Regions from separate parts of the Variovorax sp. GW822-FHT04E09 genome, predicted to be linked through region 1. Evidence: riboswitches for the same ligand, from Rfam matches in the RefSeq annotation. Region 1 holds a riboswitch; the other holds the start of a gene.

Region 1 (4,207 bases):
ACGATGAGATCGAAGCGCGGCTCAGGCGGGGCTTCGACGACTTCGAGCGCCTCACCCACCTCGTCGTCCTCGCCCTCGTCCACCTGCAGGTCGGCCGGCGACAACGCCCGCGCATTGACGCCTTCGATGGCGACCACGCGTTCGTCCTCGCGCATGCGCGCATGCAGCTGCCCGTGGCCCACGTCGACGCCCACCACCTTGGCGGCGCCATGCTGCAGCAGGCAGTCGGTGAAGCCACCGGTCGACTGGCCGACGTCCAGGCAGAGCTTGCCCGTCGGGTCCACGCCGCTGGTCTTCAGCGCGCCTTCGAGCTTGAGGCCGCCACGCGACACGTAGCGTGCCTCGGCGGCGTCGGCGAGTTCGAGCTCGGCCGACTCGGGCACTTCGTCCTTGTTCTTGGCGACGTTGCGCCACGCGTCGCCCGTGCCCGCGTCACGCCAGCGCATGCCGCCGGCGATGAGCCGCACGGCTTGCGAACGCGACGCGGCCAGGCCGCGCTCCACCAACAGTTGATCGGCGCGCACGCGGATCAATAGCGGTAGGTGTCCGGCTTGTAAGGGCCGTTCTTGTCCACGCCGATGTAGGCGGCCTGGGAGTCGGTCAGCTCGGTGAGCATGGCGCCGACCTTCTTCAGGTGCAGGCGCGCGACCTTTTCGTCCAGGTGCTTGGGCAGCACGTAGACCTTGCCGGCCTGGTAGGCGTCGGGCTTGGTGAACAGCTCGATCTGGGCGATGGTCTGGTTGGCGAACGACGACGACATCACGAAGCTCGGGTGGCCCGTGCCGCAGCCCAGGTTCACCAGGCGGCCCTTGGCCAGCAGGATGATCTTCTTGCCGTCCGGGAAGGTGATGTGGTCGACCTGCGGCTTGATCTCTTCCCACTCGTACTTCTCGATCGACGCGACGTCGATCTCGTTGTCGAAGTGGCCGATGTTGCAGACGATGGCCTGGTCCTTCATGGCGGCCATGTGCTCGTGGCGGATCACGTCGCGGTTGCCGGTGGTGGTCACGAAGATGTCGGCCTTGTCGGCGGCGTACTCCATGGTCACGACCTTGTAGCCTTCCATCGCGGCTTGCAGGGCGTTGATCGGGTCGATTTCGGTGACCCACACCTGCGCCGACAGTGCACGCAGGGCCTGGGCCGAGCCCTTGCCCACGTCGCCGTAGCCGGCCACGCAGGCCACCTTGCCGGCGATCATCACGTCGGTCGCGCGCTTGATGCCGTCCACCAGCGATTCGCGGCAGCCGTACAGGTTGTCGAACTTGCTCTTGGTGACCGAGTCGTTCACGTTGATGGCGCGGAACAGCAGCGTGCCCTTGGCGCTCATCTCGTTCAGGCGGTGCACGCCGGTGGTCGTCTCTTCGGTCACGCCGATGATCTCGGCCGACTTGCGGGTGTACCAGGTGTCGTCCACAGCCAGCTTGGCCTTGATGGCGGCGTAAAGAATGCGTTCTTCTTCGCTGGTCGGGTTGGCGAGCACGCCCAGGTCTTTTTCAGCGCGCTGGCCCAGGTGCATGAGCAGCGTGGCGTCGCCGCCGTCGTCCAGGATCATGTTCGGGCCTTCGCCCTTCGAGCCCTTGGGGCCGAAGTCGAAGATGGCGTGGGTGTAGTCCCAGTAGTCCTTCAGCGACTCGCCCTTGATGGCGAACACCGGCGTGCCGGCGGCGGCGATGGCGGCGGCGGCGTGGTCCTGCGTCGAGAAGATGTTGCACGAGGCCCAGCGCACTTCGGCGCCCAGGGCTTGCAGCGTCTCGATCAGCACGGCCGTCTGGATGGTCATGTGCAGCGAGCCCGTGATGCGCGCGCCCTTCAGGGCCTGGCCCTTCGAGAACTCTTCACGGATGGCCATCAGGCCGGGCATCTCGGTTTCGGCGATCTTGATTTCCTTGCGGCCCCAGGCGGCAAGGGACAGGTCGGCAATCGCCTGGTCGGCGGTCGAGACGGGGGTGGGCTTGAGTACAGCGCTCATGTGAACTCCAAAACTGGTTTGAAAGATGCCACTGCGTACGGGGAAGAAAGACTCACCGCGAGAACAGCGGGTGAGCGTGGTTGCGATGTGGTCCGAGCCTCACGCCTGACGGCGCTGCAACGCTCCTCGGAGCGCCGGATTGTAGTCGCGGCCGCCCGGCCCGCCAATCGGCCGGGGCATCCCACATCACGGAAAGCGCGGACGCCCGCGAGGCCGGGCCGGGCGGCGCGGGCCACCCCGGGAAACTCCGCAGGCAAATCCGCGCTTGGAGCGCCCTGAGCCGCGCCGGCCCGGCGTATCGTGGCGGCGGGCCCCGGCCGCCCGGCCGCTGCCTGCATCCACCCGTTCGATTGTTTTCATCACCCGACACAGGAGATTCCGCACCATGGCCACTGCCAAGAAAGCCGCCGCGAAAAAAACCACCGCCAGCAGCGCCGGCGCGAAGCAGGCGGCGCCGTCCGCCGCGGACATGCTCGATCCGATGAAGAACCTCAAGGGCATGGCCGAGCGCCTGCAGAACCTGAACCTCACCGGCGGCGCCGGCAAGCTGCTCGACAGCGGCCGCAAGGACCTGCAGGCACTGATGCAGGCCAACGAGAAGTCCTACCAGGGCCTGCAGACCGTGGTGCAGCGACAGACCGAAATGATCAAGACGGCCATCGCCGAATGGCAGACCGCCGCCAAGGCGATGCCGGGCAAGGACCCGAAGGAAAACCTCGCCAAGCTCGACGAGCTGGGCCGCCAATCGTTCCAGCGCGCCGTCGACGACATCAAGGAACTGGCCACCCTGGCCGCCAAGTCGCAGGCCGACGCCTTCGACGTGGTGCGCCAGCGCATCCAGGCCAACGTGGACGAGGTCACGAAGCTGCTGCAGCGCAAGTAACAAGAAGAAAAGAAAGGCCCGCATGACCGCCGTCGCGCCCCGCACCGAACGGCGCACCCGCGCCAACGGCATCGAACTGGCCTGGGACAGCTTCGGCGACCCCGAGGCGCCGCCGCTGTTGCTGGTCATGGGCCTCGGCGCCCAGATGGTCGCGTGGGACGACGCGTTCTGCGCCGGCCTGGCGCAGGCCGGCGGCCACCATGTGATCCGCTTCGACAACCGCGACATCGGCCACTCCACCCACCTGCCGCACGCCGGCGTGCCCGACATCCAGGCGCTGATGCTGCAGGCCATGGCCGGGCGCCCGCTGCAGGTGCCCTACACGCTGCGCGACATGGCCGACGACTGCGCCGGCCTGCTCGACGCGCTGGGCATCGCACGCGCCCACGTCGTGGGCGCGTCGATGGGCGGCGCCATCGGGCAGGAGATGGCCATCCACCACCCGGGGCGGATGCGCTCGCTCACCAGCATCATGTCGAGCACCGGCGACCCGGCCCTGCCGCCGCCCACGCCCGAGGCGCTGGCGGTGCTGTTCGCGCCCGCGCCGACCAGCTTCGAGGCCTACCTGCCGCACCACGCCAAGCTGTGGCGCGTGCTGCGCGGGCCCGACGCCTTTCCGCTCGACGAGGCGCGCGACGCCGAACGTGCGCAGCTCGCATTTCTGCGCGGCCTCAACCCAGGCGGCGTGGCGCGCCAGCTGGCAGCCGTGTTCGCGTCGGGCAACCGCAAGCCGGCGCTGCGCGCGGTGCAGGTGCCCACGCTGGTGATCCACGGCGACGTCGACCCGCTGGTGCCCGTGGCCTGCGGCATCGACGTGGCCGAGGCCATTCCCGGCGCGACGCTGCTGCGCATTCCGCGCATGGGCCATGCGCTGCCGATCGCGATGTGGCCGCAGATCATCGAAGCCATCGCCGCGCACACCGCACGGGCGGCGCGGCGCGACGATCACTGAAGAAAAAAAGAGACACGACAACGACCCCAGACGGAGGTGTTTTTCATGAGCCAATTTCCGTCCCTCGATCCCATGGCCCTGTGGCGCGAGCTCACGGCCCAGTGGGAAAAAAGCACCAACGAATTCGCCAACGAAGCCATGGCCTCGGACCCGTTCCGCCAGGGCATGCACGGCGGCATGAACGCCTCGCTCACCGCGCAGAAGGCGGTGGGCGACCTGATGGCGCGCTACCTCACGCTGCTGAACCTGCCCACGCGCGCCGACCTGCAGGCGCTGGGCGAGCAGCTGCACCGCATCGACGACCACCTGGCGGGCATCCGCCGCGCGCTGGAAGGCGGGGCCGGGCCTGCCGCGCGGACCGCCGATGCAGCTGCTGCGCCGCCCCGGCCGCGCCGCACCAAGC
Region 2 (4,207 bases), on a different contig from region 1:
ACGCTGGCGGCGGGCATCATAGCGAGGCTCTCCGTCAGGGTCATGCCAATGTCCGCGCAGTTCAGAAGGTCGAACATCGGGCCCTTCACGCTGTGGTCGGGGCAGGCCGGGTAGCCGGGCGCGGGGCGGATGCCGCGGTACTTCTCGGCAATCATGTCGTCGTTGCTCAGGCCCTCGTGGGGCGCGTAGCCCCACAGGTCGGTGCGCACGCGGTGGTGCATGGCTTCGGCAAAAGCCTCGGCCAGCCGGTCGGCCAGGGCCTTGAGCATGATGGCCGAGTAGTCGTCGAGGTCGTCGATGAAGAACTTCTCTTTCTTCTCGACACCCAGGCCGGCCGTGACGGCGAACACGCCGACGTAATCCTTCACGCCGCTGTCCTTGGGGGCGACGAAGTCGGCCAGGCAGCGGCTGGGGCGCATCACGCCGTCGATCATCTGCTTCTCGGTCTGCTGGCGCATGCCGTACCAGGTGAGCGCAACCTCGCTGCGCGTCTCGTCGGTGTACAGCTCGATGTCGTCGTCGTTCACGGTGTTGGCGGGCCAGAAGCCGACCACGCCGCTGGCGCTGAGCCAGCGCCCTTCGATGAGGCGCTTGAGCATGCGCTGGCCGTCGGCGTATACGCGCACGGCCTCGGTGCCGACGATCTCGTCCTTCAGGATGGCGGGGAACGGGCCGGCCAGGTCCCAGGTCTGGAAGAACGGGCCCCAGTCGATGTACTTGGCCAGTTCGGTGAGGTCGAAGTTCTTGAACACGCGCCGGCCGATGAACTTGGGCACGGTGGGCACGAAGTTCGCGAAGTCGACGGGCGTCTTGTTGGCGCGCGCCTTGGCCAGCGGCCACATCGGCACCTGCTTCTTGTTGGCGTGCTGCGTGCGCACCTTCTCGTAGTCGGCGTTGATCTCGTCGATGTACGCGGTGGCCTGGTCCGAGAGCAGGCTCTGCGCCACGCTCACGCTGCGCGAGGCATCGGGCACGTAGACCACAGGGCCTTCGTAGTGCGGCGCGATCTTCACGGCCGTGTGCACGCGGCTGGTGGTGGCGCCGCCGATGAGCAGCGGGATCTTCTTGATGCGGAAGTGGTCGTCCTTCTGCATCTCGCCGGCCACGTACTGCATCTCTTCCAGGCTGGGCGTGATGAGGCCCGACAGGCCCACGATGTCCGCGCCCTCGACCTTGGCCTTCGCCAGAATTTCGTGGCACGGGACCATCACGCCCATGTTCACCACTTCGAAGTTGTTGCACTGGAGCACGACGGTGACGATGTTCTTGCCGATGTCGTGCACGTCGCCCTTCACGGTGGCGATGATGATCTTGCCCTTGGTGCGCACGTCGCGGCCCGCGGCCTCGTCCTGGCGCTTTTCTTCCTCGATGTACGGGATGAGGTGGGCCACGGCCGACTTCATCACGCGCGCCGACTTCACCACCTGCGGCAGGAACATCTTGCCCTGGCCGAACAGGTCGCCCACGATGTTCATGCCGTCCATGAGCGGGCCTTCGATCACGTGCAGCGGACGCCCGCCCTTGGCGAGGATCTGCTGGTAGGCCTCTTCGGTGTCTTCGACGATGAAGTCGGTGATGCCGTGCACCATCGCGTGCGACAGGCGCTGGTTGACGTGCACCGGGTGCTCGGGCGTGCCGCGCCATTCGAGCTTCTTGCTGTCGTCCTTGGCGCCGCTCTTGGCGGTCTCGGCCACTTCGACCAGGCGCTCGCCCGCGTCGGGGCGGCGGTTCAGCACCACGTCTTCCACGCGCTCGCGCAGCGTGGATTCCAGGTCGTCATACACGCCGACCATGCCGGCGTTGACGATGCCCATGTCCATGCCCGCCTGGATCGCGTGGTACAGGAACACGGTGTGGATGGCCTCGCGCACCGGGTCGTTGCCGCGGAAGCTGAAGCTCACGTTGCTCACGCCGCCCGACACCTTGGCGCCGGGCAGGTTCTCTTTGATCCAGCGCACGGCGTTGATGAAGTCGACCGCGTAGTTGTCGTGCTCCTCGATGCCGGTGGCGATGGCGAAGATGTTCGGGTCGAAGATGATGTCTTCGGGCGGAAAGCCCACCTCGTCGACCAGCACGCGGTAGGCGCGCTCGCAGATCTCGATCTTGCGTGCGTAGGTGTCGGCCTGGCCTTTTTCATCGAAGGCCATGACCACGGCGGCCGCGCCGTAGCGCTTGACCAGCTTGGCCTCGTGCTTGAACTTGTCGACGCCCTCCTTCATGGAGATCGAGTTGACGATGCCCTTGCCCTGGATGCAGCGCAGGCCGGCCTCGATGACCTCCCACTTGGAGCTGTCGACCATCACCGGCACGCGCGCGATGTCGGGCTCGCTGGCAATGAGGTTCAGGAAACGCACCATGGCGGCCTTGCTGTCGAGCATGGCCTCGTCCATGTTGATGTCGATCACCTGCGCGCCGTTCTCCACCTGCTGGCGCGCGACGGCCAGGGCGTCCTCGAACTGGCCGTTGAGGATCATGCGCGCGAAGGCCTTGGAGCCGGTGACGTTGGTGCGCTCGCCGATGTTGACGAACAGCGAGCCTTCGCCGATGGCGACCGGCTCGAGGCCGGACAGCTTCATGGGAGGGGGAGCGACGGGAGCGGAAACGGATGCGGGAATCTGGGACATGGCCTCACCTGCGGAAGAGTCGGACAGGCGAGCGTCGTTGTCGCCCCAAGCCTGACGATTCGCCTCTGTGGCGAACCGCTGCAACGCTCCTTGGGAAGTCGCGCATTTTAGGTCGATTCGATTGCGCCCTGGGAAAACCCCAGTTTTCATTCCTGCACGTGTCAACAGAATGCGCCCACCGTTTCTGAACGAACGTTCGTGTTTTTAACCAAACGTAAGGGAGTTCGCCGATGGCCAGGAAGTGGAATGTCCGGTTGCAGCATGCAGCCACCCCGATGCGCGCCGTGGCCCTGAGCTGCGGCCTCCTGGCCGCCGCGGCCCTCGCGGTTCATGCGCCACCGGCGCGTGCCGCCGCCGGCGACAGCGCCACGCGCGTCGAGGCCCGCGTCACCTCCGACACGGCGAAGACCAAATACCCGATCGTGCTGGTCCACGGCCTCTTGGGCTTCGACAACCTGCTGGGCGTCGACTACTTCTACGACATCCCCGGCAGGCTGGCCGCCGCGGGCGCCAAGGTGTACGTGGCGCAGGTGTCGGGCACCAACACCTCCGAGATCCGCGGCGAGCAGCTGCTGCAGGAACTCAAGACCATCCGCGCGCTGGAGCAGAACCCCACGCTCAAGTTCAACCTCATCGGCCATTCGCAGGGCTCGCCCACGGTGCGCTACGTGGCGGCGGTGGCGCCCGACATGGTGGCCTCGGTCACGTCGGTGGGCGGCGCCAACGGCGGCTCGAAGGTGGCCGACCTGCTGGCCAAGCTGCCCGAGGGCGGCATCGGCCAGACCCTGGTGGTGAAGGCCGTCGGCCTGCTGACGGGGCTGATCGGTTTTCTCTCGGGCAAGGACCCGAGCCAGCTGCCCGAGGTGCCGCTGAACGCGCTGGCCTCGCTGACCACGGCGGGCGGCGCGGCCTTCGACGCCAAGTTCCCGCAGGGGCGCCCCGCGCCGGGCTCGTCGTGCGACGTGAAGAGCGGTGCGGCCGTGGCCAACGGCGTGCGCTACTACTCGTGGTCGGGCGTGTCGACCAGCTTCAACCTGTTCGACCCGAGCGACACGGCGCTGTCGACCCTGGGCAGCCTGTTCTTCTTCGGCGAGGCCAACGACGGCCTGCTCGCGGTCTGCACCACGCGCCTGGGCACCCACCTGGGCGACTACCGCCAGAACCACCTGGACGAGGTGAACCAGGCCTTCGGCAACACCTACGGCAGCCAGTTCCCGTACTACGAGAAGAAGCCGCCGGAGCTGTTCAGGGAACAGGCCGCGCGACTCAAGAGCGCGGGGCTCTGAGGACGCTGCGCATGCGCGGTGTGGCCTTGACCATCGGCGCCGTCGCGCTGGTGGCCGCGGGGACCGGCTGGCTGGCGCTCGGCCCCGGGGCGGTCGATGCGCCGCAGGCCGCCGCGCCCCGCGCCACGGCGGCGGTCGCGGTGCCCGGCGCGCCCCCGCCGGTGCCGCAAGCTGCGGCGGCCCCCGACGCCCTGCTCACCAGCGACCTCATCACCCTCTTCGACCAGGTGCTCGCCGAAGCGCAGGCCGACAGCAAGGCCACGCTGATGGCCCGCGCGCCCGCCCTGCTCGCCCAGC

The links. Region 1 has a riboswitch for S-adenosylhomocysteine ahead of ahcY (adenosylhomocysteinase). Riboswitches for the same ligand answer to the same signal wherever they lie in the genome.
Region 2: another riboswitch for S-adenosylhomocysteine. It lies ahead of metH (methionine synthase); the one in region 1 lies ahead of ahcY (adenosylhomocysteinase).

Annotation. Positions count from the first base shown of each region.
Region 1 covers NZ_JBXAMR010000007.1:268,098-272,304, forward strand. The annotation lists gene AC1RL8_RS25860 (TlyA family RNA methyltransferase) at 1-524, opposite strand, end outside; gene ahcY (adenosylhomocysteinase) at 530-1,969, opposite strand; S-adenosyl-L-homocysteine riboswitch at 2,035-2,103, opposite strand; gene phaP (TIGR01841 family phasin) at 2,355-2,852, shown strand; gene AC1RL8_RS25875 (alpha/beta fold hydrolase) at 2,875-3,804, shown strand; gene AC1RL8_RS25880 (hypothetical protein) at 3,850-4,207, shown strand, end outside.
Region 2 covers NZ_JBXAMR010000008.1:283,427-287,633, forward strand. The annotation lists gene metH (methionine synthase) at 1-2,624, opposite strand, end outside; S-adenosyl-L-homocysteine riboswitch at 2,647-2,722, opposite strand; gene AC1RL8_RS27465 (esterase/lipase family protein) at 2,855-3,910, shown strand; gene AC1RL8_RS27470 (lipase secretion chaperone) at 3,922-4,207, shown strand, end outside.